DNA from 3 places in the Alteromonas sp. AWM4_230 genome. Region 1 is predicted to be linked to each of the others. Evidence: predicted binding sites of a transcription regulator. Region 1 holds the regulator's gene; each other region holds the start of a gene.
What was found. Region 1 encodes FliA, which starts transcription of late flagellar genes. Its sites were predicted from a motif close to CTAAAGNTNNNNNNNNNNNNGCCGATA; they were not measured.
Positions count from the first base shown of each region.

Region 2: a site for FliA is predicted at 1,592-1,618, ahead of ACXACS_RS18070 (HAMP domain-containing methyl-accepting chemotaxis protein). Genes of this name have one in related genera too.
Region 3: a site for FliA is predicted at 3,669-3,695, ahead of pomA (flagellar motor protein PomA). Genes of this name have one in related genera too.

Region 1 covers NZ_JBSWTB010000001.1:3,826,006-3,831,298, forward strand. The annotation lists gene ACXACS_RS16520 (chemotaxis protein CheA) at 1-397, opposite strand, end outside; gene ACXACS_RS16525 (protein phosphatase CheZ) at 410-1,165, opposite strand; gene cheY (chemotaxis response regulator CheY) at 1,200-1,583, opposite strand; gene ACXACS_RS16535 (RNA polymerase sigma factor FliA) at 1,620-2,351, opposite strand; gene ACXACS_RS16540 (MinD/ParA family protein) at 2,348-3,214, opposite strand; gene flhF (flagellar biosynthesis protein FlhF) at 3,220-4,629, opposite strand; gene flhA (flagellar biosynthesis protein FlhA) at 4,659-5,293, opposite strand, start outside.
Region 2 covers NZ_JBSWTB010000001.1:4,191,770-4,197,062, forward strand. The annotation lists gene rsmA (16S rRNA (adenine(1518)-N(6)/adenine(1519)-N(6))-dimethyltransferase RsmA) at 1-260, shown strand, start outside; gene apaG (Co2+/Mg2+ efflux protein ApaG) at 269-643, shown strand; gene ACXACS_RS18065 (symmetrical bis(5'-nucleosyl)-tetraphosphatase) at 651-1,478, shown strand; gene ACXACS_RS18070 (HAMP domain-containing methyl-accepting chemotaxis protein) at 1,762-3,786, shown strand; gene ACXACS_RS18075 (SOUL family heme-binding protein) at 3,983-4,549, shown strand; gene lysC (lysine-sensitive aspartokinase 3) at 4,628-5,293, opposite strand, start outside.
Region 3 covers NZ_JBSWTB010000001.1:2,056,742-2,062,034, reverse strand. The annotation lists gene ACXACS_RS08765 (DUF1365 domain-containing protein) at 1-541, shown strand, start outside; gene ACXACS_RS08760 (class I SAM-dependent methyltransferase) at 544-1,800, shown strand; gene ACXACS_RS08755 (flagellar motor protein MotB) at 1,928-2,857, opposite strand; gene pomA (flagellar motor protein PomA) at 2,857-3,618, opposite strand; gene xseB (exodeoxyribonuclease VII small subunit) at 4,019-4,261, shown strand; gene ACXACS_RS08740 (farnesyl diphosphate synthase) at 4,291-5,181, shown strand; gene dxs (1-deoxy-D-xylulose-5-phosphate synthase) at 5,214-5,293, shown strand, end outside.

The sequences.
Region 1 (5,293 bases):
CTGGAGATTCTGGGCGACTGAGTTTGTGTAACAGGTCGACGAGGTGTGCATCTGCCGGCTCTAGCGGCTCTTGCGCTTTTACTCGTTCAAACATTTCAACGACCACATCAGTGGCTTGCAAAATGATATCCATTAACTCAGGCGTTAGCGTTCGTTGGCCATTGCGCATGACGTCAAAAACGTTTTCAGCACCGTGACAAATTTCAACTAACTCAGTAAGAGAAAGGAAACCCGCTCCCCCTTTTACTGTGTGATAGCCGCGAAAAATTGCGTTAAGCAAGTCCGCGTCTTCAGGATTGTTCTCAAGATCAACGAGCTGTTCTTGTAATTGTTCAAGTATCTCCCCAGCTTCTACTAGAAAGTCCTGTAATATTTCCTCGTCAACATCAAACGACATGCACCCGCTCCCCTAAAAACCTAAGCTAGACAGAAGATCATCTACATCATCTTGACCTGAAACGACGTCATCTCGTTTGTCAGCATCAATGATTGGGCCTTCTGCCTCTACACCATCAATCTTATCGGCCTTAACGCTGGAAGGTTTAGATTGTTCTGCACCGTCCCGTTCGCCAAACATAGTAAGCATGTTTACAAGGCTATCTTCGACTTCTTTAACCAAGTCGATAACGCGACGAATAACCTGTCCAGTCAAGTCTTGATAACCTTGTGCCATCAAAACTTCAGTAAGTAACTGTGTAAGTTTAGCCGACTGATTCGAACCGTCTTCCAACAATTCGTCTAAGTCTGCACATAAAACCTTAAACTCACCCAACTCGATTTGGCGGTTCATCAGCTTTTTCCACTCTGGCATAACCTTTTCGATCCGCTCCGATAGCAGTTCAGCGATGGGCATACTCGCCTCAACGGCATCCATAGTAGTATTAGCAGCTTTTTCGGTTTCTTCAATTACGTAGGTAAGGCGGGACTGGGCATCAGGGATATCGTCTGTAGCTAGATTTTTGATGCGGTCGTCTATTTGAAAGTTGTTTAATGCGTCGTGGAGTTGACGCGTTAACTTGCCTACTTCAGCGAATAGCTCAACGTTTTCTTTCATTGAGACGGCTTCAAGTAGTGCGTTAGCTGAAGCCTTGTCACCTTCTTCGAGAAAAGTGACAAGCTGCTTTGCTTCTTCTAACGATATTGGAACGTTTACATTCGTTGACATCCAGTAAACCTCATTTATCTGGTGAGCGTCTGGATCAACCTAAACGTTCGAATATTTTATCTAATTTTTCTTTAAGCGTTGCCGCGGTGAAAGGTTTAACAACGTAACCATTCACACCCGCTTGGGCGGCGGCAACGATCTGTTCCTTCTTCGCTTCAGCGGTCACCATAAGTACTGGCAAATGCTTAAGTTTGTCATCGGCTCTAATCGCGCGGAGCAAATCTATACCCTGCATACCAGGCATGTTCCAATCAGTAACAACAAAGTCGAAATCGCCTTGTTGTAACATAGGTAATGCAGTGCTTCCGTCATCCGCTTCCTGAATGTTGGCAAAACCCAAGTCTTTGAGTAGGTTTTTGATGATACGTCTCATGGTTGAAAAGTCATCGACCACGAGAATTTTCATGCTTTTGTCCAAAATAGCCTCCACTGAGGGGTTAATTGTTTTTAATTTCTATTCTTCGTCAGCTTGCCACGATTTCATTCGTGATTTGAGTTTTAACATGGCTTGACTATGAATTTGACTGACTCTCGACTCACTTACGTCGAGAACCTCGCCTATTTCTCTTAAGTTTAGTTCTTCATCATAGTAAAGTGAAAGAACAATCGCTTCTCGCTCGGGTAATGTCGTTATTGCATGGGCCAGCGCTTTTTGAAATGCGCCCTGCATTAAATCTTCTAACGGTGCATCACTGCCTCGACTTTGCTCGGTAGTGATCACATCTTCCGACACACCTAAATCTTCAATGCCGACCAACTTCCCGGCATTTACTTCATTGAGCATCTGGTGATAATCCTGCAAGCTCACATTAAGCTTGTCAGCAATATCGGAATCTCGTGCGTCGCGCCCAGTTTCACTTTCTACCTGAGATATCGCTTCTGTTATTGCGCGACCATTTCGGTGAACAGAACGTGGCGTCCAATCACCTTTGCGTATTTCGTCCAGCATGGCACCGCGAATGCGGATACCTGCGAAGGTTTCAAAGCTTGCGCCTTTTGACCCATCAAAGTTTCGAGCGGCCTCTAACAAACCAATCATGCCTGATTGGATAAGGTCATCAACAAGTACACTCGCAGGCAGGCGCGCCATCAAATGGTGCGCAATACGCTTAACCAGAGGCGCATGTCTTTCGACTAACTGCGATTTATCTGTTTGCTGTTGATAAGCGGCTGCCTTGCTGTTCAACGTTGACTTCCTACGGCTTTTTCTGCAACTAATTGTTCAATGAAAAATTCTAAGTGACCTCCAGGCTGCGCTGGAATAGGCCAAGTAAGCGCCCTGTTTGCTAGCTTGGTTATCGCTACGGCTGCAGGAGAGCCTGGAAAAGCATCAACAATAGCTGTTTGCTTACGCACAGCTTTGCGAATATTTTCGTCAAATGGCACCGTCGCCACTAATTCTAGTGCAACATCAAGAAAACGCCCTGTCACTTTGCTTAATTTGCTAAATAATTCCTGACCTTCTCGCACATCGCGAACCATATTGGCCACAACTTTAAAGCGAAAAACACCGTGCTCACGGTTAAGGATTTTTATCAGCGCATAGGCATCAGTTAGTGATGTTGGCTCATCGCAAACCACCACCATGATATCTTGGGAGGCTTTAGAAAAGCTTAATACCATATCTGAAATGCCAGCAGCGGTGTCGACTATTAATACGTCTATTTGAGAACGCAGCTCGCTAAACGCTCTTATCAAGCCAGCGTGCTGTGTGGGTGAGAGTTCCGCCATTGACTGCGTACCAGATGTGGCGGGCGCAATCTTAATACCGTGGGGGCCGGTTACTAAAACCTCGTCCAACGTACACTCGCCAGAGAGTACGTGAGATAGGTTTTTCTCAACTCGCAGGCCTAGCATCACATCTACGTTTGCAAGACCAAGGTCCGCGTCAAGAACCATTACACGCTTGCCCTGCTTCGCCATGGCGATAGCAGTGTTAAGCGTAATGTTTGTTTTACCGACGCCACCTTTACCACCGGTGACGGCGATTACTTTGATTAACCGTGATTGCTTCATTTTTCTTAAGCTACTCGCTTGATCGTCAATCATACTGCTTATGCTGTTTTAATTGCGTTGTTACCACTAGTATGATTCAAACCGTACTTTTTATAAAGCTTTGCAGCAGCGGAAACTAAAGATTTCGCTTCTGCAATCTTAATGTCTTCAGGCACTTTTTGACCATCGGTGACATAACTAACCGGTAGTTGGTATTCAACCGCTGCACTAAGTACCTCTCCTAAAGAGTAGCACTCATCTAACTTTGTGAAAATACAGCCACTTAGTTCAATATCGTCATACGCTTGAATGATTCTCTGCAAAGCCGGATATTGCGTATTGGCTTGCGCTACCAAATATTTTTTAACTTTTGGCATTTGGCCATTGTCGAACTGCTTAATTTGCTTAATTAATCGACTATCACGCTGACTAAAACCTGCTGTATCAATCAATACTAGTCGCTTATGACGAAGTTGGAACAATAAATCTGCTAGTTCTTCACTAGTTTGCGCTTTTCGCACAGTACAGCCAATAATTTTTCCGTATGTCGCTAGTTGCTCATAGGCTGCAATTCTATACGTATCAATAGTTATCATAGCTACCGATTCTGCACCGTATTTTTGCGCGTAGCGGGCGGCCAACTTTGCAACCGTGGTTGTTTTACCTGTACCAGTAGGCCCGACTAATGCAACGGCACCTTGTGAGCTTAGTATATCGTTTCCGGTAACATTTATGCGATTAGCCAATAGGTTAAGAAGATATACCCACGCGTCACGTTCGTTGTAATGAGCCGGTGTATAGCTAATCAACTGAGTTGCTAGTGCACTACTCAAACCCATATCGGTTAATCGCGTGACCAAGTATTGATGAACAGGTTTTTGACGCTTGTTCTTCGCTTCCATTAGGTCTGCAACTTGATACTGCAATACGTCGCGAAGTGAAGCTAACTCTTCTTTGATTTGAGCTAGTTCAGCAGACTGGGATACAGGAGTTTCACCCATACTTGACGCTTGATGCTCAGGAAAAGTCTGTTGCTCGATAGCATCTTGTGCTGGTGATTGTGTTTCAAGGTCGTCGATAAACGCTTCTGAAAAATCTAAGTGAGATGCAATTTCGTTGGCGTGCTTAGCGTTCGCTGACATTGGCTGTGCTGGTTGTGCAGAACTTTCTGCAACTGGGTTTCCACCATGCTGCTTTTCCAGCAAGGCTTTTAAGCTATCAGGGCCATCGTCGCCAATAATTTCACTTAAGCTAGGCACAGCCTTTTGGCTAGGCGTTTTAGCAGCGGTCTGTGGTGCCGCCTTAGGCGTGAAAAGCTTGGCTTCAGGCTCTTTGTCGTAGGCTGCTACAAGCTCGATACCGTCTGCGACTTTGCGATTTGACATGATCACTGCATCACTGCCCAACTCAGCTTTAACTTGGCTTAGCGCCTCACGCATATCTTTGCCGAAGAAACGTCTAATTTTCATTGCAACCTCTCCAATCACCCAGTGTCAGATTATTGACCGACCGAACTGACTATTTTTATTTGTTTGTCGTCAGGCACTTCTTGGTATGAAAGAACATGCAGCCCAACAACAGAATACTTTAAGAAGCGAGACAGCACGGGTCGTAGCATGCCTGAGGTAAGGAGTACTGCAGGTTCTCCCTCTAACTCTTGCTGCTGACTGGCTTGCTGCAATGATTTCTGCAGCTTGTCTGCCAGACCTGGCTCTATACCAGCACCGTCTTCGCCACCTGCTTGAAGAGACTGGTGCAACATCTGTTCCAACTCTGGCGCCAAGGTTATGACAGGTATCTCTTTTGCCCCCTGAGTAATTTCCTGAACGATTAAACGTTTGAGTGCTATACGCACCGCAGACACCAATACATCTGGGTCTTGGCTCCGTGTGCCGTACTCGCTAAGCGTTTGCACGATGGTGCGCATATCGCGAATAGGCACGCCTTCAAATAGTAAGGTTTGCAGCACTTTCACAACGGTACTAAGCGGCAGAATATCGGGCACCAAACCTTCGACCAATTTAGGGTGCTGTTTGGCCAGCATATCTAGAAGCTGTTGCGCTTCTTCATGCCCAAGTAATTGATAGGCGTTATTTGAAAGTAACTGACTTAGATGAGTCGCAACAACCGTAG
Region 2 (5,293 bases), 370 kb from region 1:
ACTCGGCCGTTGTAAAACTAGTTCCACATCAAGCTCCACCCGTTGATGTTGAATCAGTAAATACCCTTGAGCGCGTTTGTGCACAGGCTTTTAATCAACGCCGAAAAACTATTCGTAACTCACTGAAAGACAGCTTAAGTGAGGAAGAAATCCGTGAGTTAGGGTTAGATCCAACTTCTCGCGCAGAAGTGTTATCGCTTAACGACTTTGCCACTATAGCTAACGCTGTATCGGCAAAAGAGCACCAACAAGAGCAATAAGTTCCTCTATGGATGTACTTGATATAAAGGTGCGGGTGAAAACCCGTCACCTTCCTGACCACCTGCCCTCAGATTCTAAGCAGTTCGCGTTTGCCTACCAGATTACTATTGAAAACAATAGTGAGCATACCGTCCAACTGCTTAGTCGCTATTGGAAGATAACCGACGCTAACGGTAAAACGTCAGAAGTAGAAGGTGATGGAGTGGTAGGAAAACAGCCTATAATGAAAGCTGGTGAACATTTTGACTATACCAGTGGCGCAGTCATTGACACACCGGTTGGCAATATGGAAGGCTACTATGTAATGGAACTAGAAAGCGGTGAGCGTTTTCGCGTTCCTATAAACGTATTTCGCCTAGCCATTCCAAGCATTCTTCATTAAGGTTTCTATGTCTAAAGGTAACACCTACGTCGTTGGCGATATTCAGGGCTGTTATGACGGTCTTCGTCGCGTATTGGATAAAGTAAAATTTGACGAGACAAACGACAAGCTGTTTGCTGTCGGTGACTTGGTTGCAAGAGGAGAAGATTCGCTTAGCACATTGCGCTTTCTGAAATCTCTTGGCAGCCAGTTTAATAGTGTTTTAGGTAACCACGACCTGCACTTACTTGCCGTTGTAAACGATATTCGCAAAGCCAAAAAGTCAGATAAGTTAGACCCGCTTCTTAACGCTTCGGATTTAAACGAACTGGTTGATTGGTTGCGGCAGTTTCCTCTAGCGATGAATTTAGATGAAAACTCTGTGATGGTCCACGCGGGACTTTATCCTAAGTGGTCTATTGATGAATGCGTTTCACTTAGTGATGAAGTTAGCAACATCCTTAAGTCCGCTGATTACGCCACTTTTCTTTCAAAGATGTACGGTAATACACCTGACAACTGGTCAGATAAACTCGAGGATGACGAGCGACTGCGTTTTATTGTGAATGCCTGTACGCGCATGCGGTTTGTTCATACCGATGGCACCCTCGACTTTGACAATAAGTCTCATCCTAGTACTGTTTCTAGTAGTGCTAATAGCACCCTAAGGCCTTGGTTTGAAGTAGACAATACAAAGATCACAGCTAGCCAGCGAGTTATTTTCGGACACTGGGCCGCCCTTTCAGGCCAGACAAACAACTCGCAGTTTGTTGGGTTAGATACTGGCTATGTATGGGGGCAAAGTATGACGCTATTGAATTTAGATACCTCAACTTTGGTTAGCGTACCAGCGTAGAATCATTGTTATATTCACGTCTTCAGATATGAAATTTGCCCGAATAAGAGCCAGCTTATCCCGCTCCAACTGGTTGTACCAGTAATAACAATTAGACTTAAGTGCTAAATAAAATAAACATTAAGTCACTGTAGCCGATACACTTACTTGTGAAAGTAACGATGATGTTTCGTTACCTGCTCAGCATTCAAGCATGCATCACTTTATAAGTGCTATATTTTGTTAGCTGAGGCGGGTAATATCGTTAGGGATAAAAATAAAAAACACTCATCCAGGAGTTCCGATGAAAATAACGGTAGCCACACGCGTAATCGGGGGGTTTGTAGCGATTAGCGCACTTCTAATCGTTATAAGTGTTGTGTCACTTTATAACCTCAATTCTATAGGCTCTGCAACAGAGGAAGTAAACGACGTTGCCTTGCCCACCGTAGCAGGCAGTAATGCACTCAAAGCAAGCTTCCTAAATATGGGTCGACTTACCTTCGAAAGCTATATCGAAGAAGATTTAAGTGATCTTAAGGACAAGAGAGCGTCATTTGGCACTGCCAAAGATACCTTTGAAAATGAGTACAATAAGCTAGCACAAGCCGTTAGTAACGAGCCAGAGCTTAGAAACACGCTAAACAGTGTTCGTGAATCTTATGATGCGTATATTACCAATGTTGAGGCTATGTACAAAAATCACCAAATGTACCTCGACTTGCGAAACAATATACAAGACAAACTAGGTGATGCTGAAGATAACGCAGACGATGCCTCTACTTACCTTCTGGATTTTTCAGACCTAGACGAGGTTCAGCGCGATCCCAACCTCAGACGTGCTGCTGAGATCGGTGGTCAACTTGAAACTTCGCTTCTCTCTCTTCTTACTGTTTCATACGAGTACATTAAAACCGAAACACTGGTGCGTTCACAGACGCTCGGTAACGAGGTCGACCTTGTAGTTGAAAAAGTAGTTACCCAGCTAAGCGAAATGGTTGAAGCTGCGGGGGGTCGTGATGACTCAGGTACACTTGATGATATTAACGACTTAGTTAATGACGCCATCAACGCCATAAAAGCTAACGACGGCGTTGTGCAGCTTCATGTCGACCGACTAGAGCGCAGAAATGACGCTGAACAAGCACTTAACGCATCTGATTCAAATATTACGCAGGGTGTTGTCGCACTTGAAAACCTGCTGAATCTTGCTGATAAGAAAGCATCTCATATAGAAAATCAGGTGAACGGTGCTATTACAACAGGCAACACCTTTGTTATTGTTGTTGTTCTCATCTCTATTGCAGTAGCAGCCTTCATTGGCTACGTCACAGTTCGCGCTATTACACGCCCGCTTTATCGCGTAAACGAACTACTTACTGTTGCGTCATCAGGTGACCTTACTCATCGCCTAGACGATTCAGCGCAAGACGAGTTTGGGCTACTAGCAAGAAACTGTAATACGCTAATTGGCAACCTGAAAGAGCTGATTACTGCCATTAACGTTCGCGCAGAGCAGCTAGCTGCAGCGTCGGAACAAACGTCGGCAGTGACGGCACAAACCACCCACTCTATTCAGGATCAGAAATCACAAATTGGCCAAGTCGCAACGGCGACAACGGAAATGCACTCAACGTCGCAGCTTGTTGTGCAAAATGCCGAAGATACGCTTAGCCAAATTCGTCATGCAGATGCCGAAGCTGAAAATGTTCGCCAAATCTCGTTAGAGAACAAGAACACTATTGAGATCTTGTCTCGGGATGTTCAAGAAGCAGCCGACGTGATTAATAAGCTTCACCAAGATAGCGCAAGCATTGGCGGCATTCTTGATGTTATTCGCGGTGTCGCCGACCAAACTAACTTACTTGCATTAAATGCCGCGATTGAGGCTGCACGCGCCGGTGAACAAGGCCGAGGCTTTGCGGTAGTTGCAGATGAAGTAAGAACCCTCGCGAGTCGCACACAGGAGTCGACACAAGAAATCAACGCCATGATTGAAGTGCTTCAAGCTGGGGCTGAAAAAGCGGTGTCTGTGATGGACCAAGGTAAAGAGCAAACCGCCGCCTGTGTTGCACAAACCGAAAAAGCCACGCAAGCGCTCGATATCATTACTGATGCGGTTCACAAAGCTCATGACGTTAGCTCTCAAATTGAGCAGTCAGCCCGTGAACAAAATACAGTCTCGCAAGAAATTAGTGAAAAGCTTGAAACCATTGTGGGCATTGCTGAAGAGACGACAGCGGGTGCCCAGCAAACGTCTGAATCTAGCCATGAAGTGGCACGTCTTGCCGAAGAGCTACAGCAGTCTATCAGGCAGTTTAAAGTTTAAACACTGCTTACACACTATTTATGAAAGGGGCTCACGCCCCTTTTTTTATGCCTGTTCCGAAAACACTTAGCAACACTAAACTGAGCATTAAGTGGCTTTTTTACGTATAAGCAGTACAAATAACAAACTTAAAAATTCTATGCTTACTAACTTTTACCGTCTGTCACTTTTTATTGCTACGATACTGATATCCACCATGAGCCAGTCTGAACCAACATATTACAAAGATACAGAAACACTGCCCTATACAGTTACCAAAACACTGGCTGATGATATAGAAATCAGACATTACAACCAAGCTGTTGGCGTTATGTCTAAAGGAAACGAAGATACAGGGGCATTCAACCTACTTTTTAACTATATCTCTGGTGAGAACAAAACGAATAGTGATATCTCTATGACTTCCCCAGTGGAAGTTGGTAAGGGTTCACAAGAAATTGCGATGACTTCGCCTGTTGAAGTGTCGTCATCAGAAACTATGATGTTTTTCTTACCCAGTAAATATGACATGCAAAGTGCACCTACCCCCACCAACGAAAATGTATCTCTTGTTGCCGTACCTGAGAGAACAGTGGCGGCTATCCGCTATTCAGGCTTTAGTAGCGATAGTGATAAAGAGGAATATACCCGTAGACTGCGCAAAGTATTGGAAGAAAACAATATCGAAGCAGCGGGTTCACCTAGCTACATGGGTTACGACTCTCCATTCACCCTGCCTTGGAATAAGCGCCATGAAATTATTATTCCGGTAGAAGCTCCCTAGCTACTTGTACTTGTCTCAAAACAAAAACGGCCGCCCTAGGGCGACCGTTTCTTTTTACGCTTTACGTAAACCTAATACTTATTCAAACAATGCCGAATGCAGCTTGCGAACCACGTCATCACTGTCGGTCTCGTTAACCAAGAACGATAGGTTGTGTGGGTTAGCCCCAAAGCAAATCATGCGCAGGTTAAAATCAGAAACCGCAGATAGAATCTTACTTGAAACTCCAATAGCCGTTTGCATGTTATTACCTACAACGGTGACAAGGTCATAACCTTTTTCTACTTTAACGTCACAGATAGTTTCAAGCTCGGCAATAGTCTCTTTATTCAAACGCTGGGCTACAGAGTTCGCGGGGTTATCAAGAGTAAAAGATACCGAGATTTCCGATGTTGTTACCAAATCAACACTCAGCTTATGCTTAGCGATGATAGCAAATACCTGCTGTAGGAAGCCTTGCGCGTACATCATTTTCGGTGTTTTCACTGTCACCATTACTTGCTCTTTACGGCGAGTAATAGCACGGTACGGTGGTTCGTGCTCACAATCACGCACAATCCATGTACCACCCTTTTCAGGCTCTTTGCTTGACCCTACAAACACTTTAATGTCTTTACGCAGGGCAGGCTCCATAGTGGCAGGGTGTAGTACCTTGGCTCCAAAGGTGGCCATTTCCGCCGCTTCTTCAAAGCTCAATTCAGGCAGCGGATGAGCAGCAGGAGTAATGCGCGGATCAGTTGTGTA
Region 3 (5,293 bases), 1.8 Mb from region 1:
TTCCATTTCTTTGAAACAAGCCGTGTTGCAAAGAATGACCGAATTAAATGATGGTAAAGCGCTAAGCGGCGACGTTTTTATGCTAGGTCAGTTACGCATGTGGGGGCTGTATTTCAGCCCAGTTAACTTTTATTACCTTCGCAATGCTGAGGGTAAATATACTCATATGCTTGCTGAGGTTAGCAATACTCCTTGGAATGAGCGCCATCACTATCTGGTAAACCTAAACAGCCAAGCCGATACACCTAAGGCTTTTCATGTGTCGCCTTTTAACCCTATGGATATGACCTATAAATGGTCGATTTCCCAGCCTTCGTCTAGACTTTCTTTAGCGATGGATTGCGTAAGAGAAGACAAAGAATTTAGCGCTGGGATTAATTTGACTAAATTTACTTTAGATAATGCGAATCTATCTGCCGCACTTAAACGTATACCCAGTATGACGATAAAAACCGTGGCCGGAATTTATTGGCACGCGCTTAAGCTATTGCTGAAACGAACGCCACTATATACACACCCAGAAAAGAGTCAGGAACAATAACAATGTCTTTCGGTGAATCTGTACTACTGACCACCTCAGAGGTCTCTTTTGTAGATAAAACTTGTAGAACACTATTTTTGAAGTGTTTAAATCAGCTTCCATTTGGTCGCTTAACTATTCAAGAAAACGGCGATGTCGTGGCGCGTTTCGGCACAGACGAAAGTGACTTGCGCGCTACAGTAAATATCAAAAATGTGCAAGCCTATCGACAGTTATTACTTGGCGGCAGTGTGGGCGCTGGCGAGGCGTACATGGACGGGTTATGGGACAGTGACGATGTAACAGCCGTAGTAAGGATTTTCGCACGGAACTTACCCACCCTTGATGAGTGGGAAAATAAGTTTAAGTGGCTAACCATGCCCATTAATAAAATTCAGCATTTTGCGCGTCGAAACACAAAAGACCAAGCTAAAAAGAACATTGAAGCGCATTATGATTTGGGTAATAAGCTTTATACCCGGTTTCTTGACTCGACAATGATGTATTCATCAGCTATATACCCTGACCCGAATGCAACGCTAAACGACGCGCAGAACTACAAACTAAAAGCTATTTGTGACAAATTACAACTTTCTGAAGCAGATCACCTTTTAGAAATAGGCACTGGCTGGGGCGGCCTTGCAGTTTATGCTGCGAAACACTACGGCTGCAGTGTCACCACCACGACTATTTCAGAAGAGCAGCACGCATGGGCGAAAGATTGGATTGAACGGGAAGGACTAGAAAGTAAAATTACCTTACTTAAAAAAGATTATCGCTTGCTTGAAGGTAAATACGACAAACTAGTATCCATTGAAATGATTGAAGCGGTTGGTAAAGAGTATTTAGGAAACTTTTTTGAAAAATGTGCTTCTCTTTTGAAAGACGACGGACTTATGTTACTTCAGTCGATAACCATCGACGATAGACGTTATGACAGCTACTCAAACAGCGTAGACTTCATACAGAAATACATTTTCCCGGGTGGTTTTTTACCATCGCAATACCAGTTAAATGCACACCTTAAAAAGTACACGAATATGATGATCCGTGACTTACACGACATTGGTGTGGACTATGCGAAAACCCTTAATCATTGGTATGAAGCATTTATCTCGGCTAAAGATGAGTTATTGAATGATGGTTACGACGAACGCTTTATGCGTATGTGGACCTATTACCTCAAATACTGCGAAGGTGGCTTTCTAGAAAGAACCATTAGCACTGTACAACTTGTTATATCTAAACCTCAGTACAGAGAAGAACTAGCCAGAGTTTGATTGTCGTTGCTGGGTGGGTAATTATCTATGCGGATTGGTATGAGTACCCAGCAAGCAATTTTAAACCAAAAAGCGGTGCCATATGGCACCGCTTTTTAGTGGATATTGTAATTCAAAAGAGTACCGCTTAATCGTCTACCACTGATATAGGTTTGGATATCATTGGTTTACCTTGGTTAATATTAATTTCTACTCGGCGATTCTTAGCTCTATCACTCGCGGTCGTGGCATTTTCAACGATAGGATTAGTATCAGCTTTGCCAACCACAGACATACGGCTTTCATCAAACCCAGGCGCTGTCCGCATAGCTTCGGCCACCGCTACTGCCCGTTGTGATGATAAATCCCAGTTTGAGCGATAGAGCTCATTGGCAATATGCTGTCCGTCACTATGGCCCGAAATCTCGATTTCTCCAGGCACATCCGCTAACAATGAACCAATTTTTCTTAATACGGGCTGAAATTGTGGCTGCAAGAAAGCAGACCCTGCTGAGAACGAACCATTCTCGCGAATACGAATAGTAAGCTGCTGCCCCAGCGACTCCATTTCTACAGACCCATCTAAAATTTGCTTTTCTAATTGTTGGGCCACTTTTTTCATCAACTCAGCCATTTGAGATTGGTCTGTACTTTGCTCAGCGGATGAAGATGACTCAGTAGCCGTCTGTTGAGACTGACCGCCCCGTTGTTCGCCACGCTGTTTTTGCCTGCCGCCGGCTGAATCCTCATTTCCCGCTTGAAATTCTAGCATTTGCTGAGTCATTTCGTTGGTTTGCTGCTGAATAGATTCAATTGGCGTGGGATCAGGCTTACCAGGTCGAAACTCCATAGCAATAACACTAGTCCCTTTAGGAATATCTTTTACTTCAATTTTGTTTTGCACACCGAATGCAAACTTCATTGAGCCAGCTATTTGCTTAAATTTGAGTACGTCCATTTCGGAGAATGAAAGCAAAAGTACAAAGAAGCACATAAGCAGTGACATTAAGTCTGCGAAGGTTCCCATCCAAGCTGGAAGCCCCTCGGGGGGGCATTTTGGGCATTCTTCTTCGGCCATTACTCTTCCTCTGCGCTTCCACGCTTACTTGCAGCAAGGTAGTTTTTCAGTACGCCTTCAATAACTCGCGGGTTTTGACCGTCAGCGATACCGACAATACCGTCAAGAACAAGGCTTTGATTGAGCTTTTCTTCCCCTGCTCGCACAGAAAGTTTGAATGCTATTGGCAAACAGATAACGTTGGCGAAAAAAGCGCCATAAAGAGTGGTAAGTAGTGCTACTGCCATTGCCGGGCCGATAGCTTTCGGGTCATCCATGTTTGACAGCATGGCAACCAAACCAATCAAGGTACCGATCATACCCATGGCGGGTGCAATATCGCCCATACCTTTAAAAAACGAGGCACCAAAATCATGTCGTTCTGACGTCATAGAAATATCTTTAGCAAGTGTCTCTCTGACCACTTCGATATCGTGGCCATCCACCAACATGTCGACACCTTTTTGCATAAACTCGTTAGAGATTTCCGCTTCCTCTAAAGCCAAGAAGCCACCTTTTCGCGCCGCATCCGCCATCTCTACGATTTTCTCAATAAGCTCTTCTGGTGATTCAATCTTGAACATGAATGCTTTACCAGCAATCTTACCTGCACCGAAGAACTGACCTAAAGTAAATTGTGACAAGACAACAAATAAAGTCCCACCAAACACGATCAATATCGATTGGACGTCGATGAACATGCCTAAGCTGCCGCCTAGAATCATAGCCATAACTATGAAACCAATGGCGCCCAACATACCTATGACGGTTGCTAAATCCACTCACTCTTCCCCATTTATGCGCAGTCAGTGCTGTTAATGTACAAATATTCTATCGGCAAAGGATAAAAATACTAAAACGACATTATTGAAAAATATCATATTTATTTGTTATTTATTAAGTGTGACTTTAAAAAAACCTGTTCAAAGGTTTGCTATACATTGTCCTTGCTTACAGCGTTCGCTTACCTGTCAGAACACGCATGCACCCTTCTATTTAAAGTAATGTAGCCACTTATTTCGAATATAGCACAATATCTTCCTATTCAACGTGGTCAGCTGCATGAAAAAAAAGCTATATTACTGTGATATAGGCGATATACGGACAAACCATTTGACCCTTGTGCGGCCCTCAGTTAATGTGCGCGGTACACGTATTTTGGCCAATGTATTGAGTGTTTTTATGACGACAGAAAAAGCATCAGCGTCTTTTGAAGAAACTTTATCAGAACTAGAAGCTATCGTTAACGAAATGGAAAACGGTGATCTGCCTCTTAATAAAGCACTGGAAAAATTTGAACGAGGCATAGCGTTATCTCGTCAAGGCCAGCAATCACTTGAAAACGCCGAGCAAAAAGTAAAAATATTGCTTAGTGAACAAGGCGAAGAAACGCTTCAGACTCTTCCTGAAAGTGAACAGCCGTAAAACGTTCATTTTTAACTTACAGGCGACCTATGAATTTTTCTGCTTTGCATCAGCAAGTGAAACAGCAAACTGATGCATCCCTTCTTACCTTAATTGATGATTTACCCGATTACGCACCGCGCCTTAAAGATGCAATGCGTCACGCATTGCTTGCAGGTGGCAAGCGCATGCGCCCACTACTAGTGCAGGTTGTAGGAAACACGCTAGACGTGCCCAAAAAAGATCAGATGGCTATAAGCATGGCTATTGAGTGCGTGCACGCCTACTCGTTAGTTCATGATGATTTACCAGCCATGGACGATGATGATTTACGTCGCGGAATGCCAACGTGTCATATTGCCTTTGATGAAGCTACAGCTATTTTAGCTGGCGACGCGCTGCAAGCCCTCGCATTCACGGTTTTAGCCGATGCGCCACTAAGTACGTACGCCGAAACGAAGCGTGGTCAGTTATTGTCTGTACTCGCAAAAAGTGCTGGCTACGTAGGCATGTGTGGTGGCCAGGCTATTGACCTAGCCAGTACAGGTAAAGCCATCTCGATAGAAGAACTGAAACAGCTTCACAAACTAAAAACTGGGGCTTTGCTGAAGGCCTGTGTTGAAATGGTCGCTATTGTCAGTGAAAGCTTACTGCCACAAACTAAAACTGATTTAATGGCTTATGCCGCCGACATTGGGCTAGCTTTTCAAGTTCAAGACGACATTTTAGACGTTGAAGGCAGCAGCGAGAAATTAGGTAAACCGGCAGGGTCAGACGAAGCATTGGGTAAAAACACGTTTCCCGCCAAGCTCGGAATGGCTGGCGCTAAACAAGAATTAGAAATGCTTCACGATAATGCACTTCAAGCATTGACGCGTTTACCCTACAATACCGACAGTTTAATTGCGTTTAGCGAGCTTTTGGTGAAACGCGACCATTAGCCACGCGCCATGTTGAAAAAGATAATAAGTACATGAGTTTAGATCTCCAACATTACCCAACGCTTGCGCTTGCGCAAACACCTGAAAAATTGAGGCAGCTGCCCCAGGATAA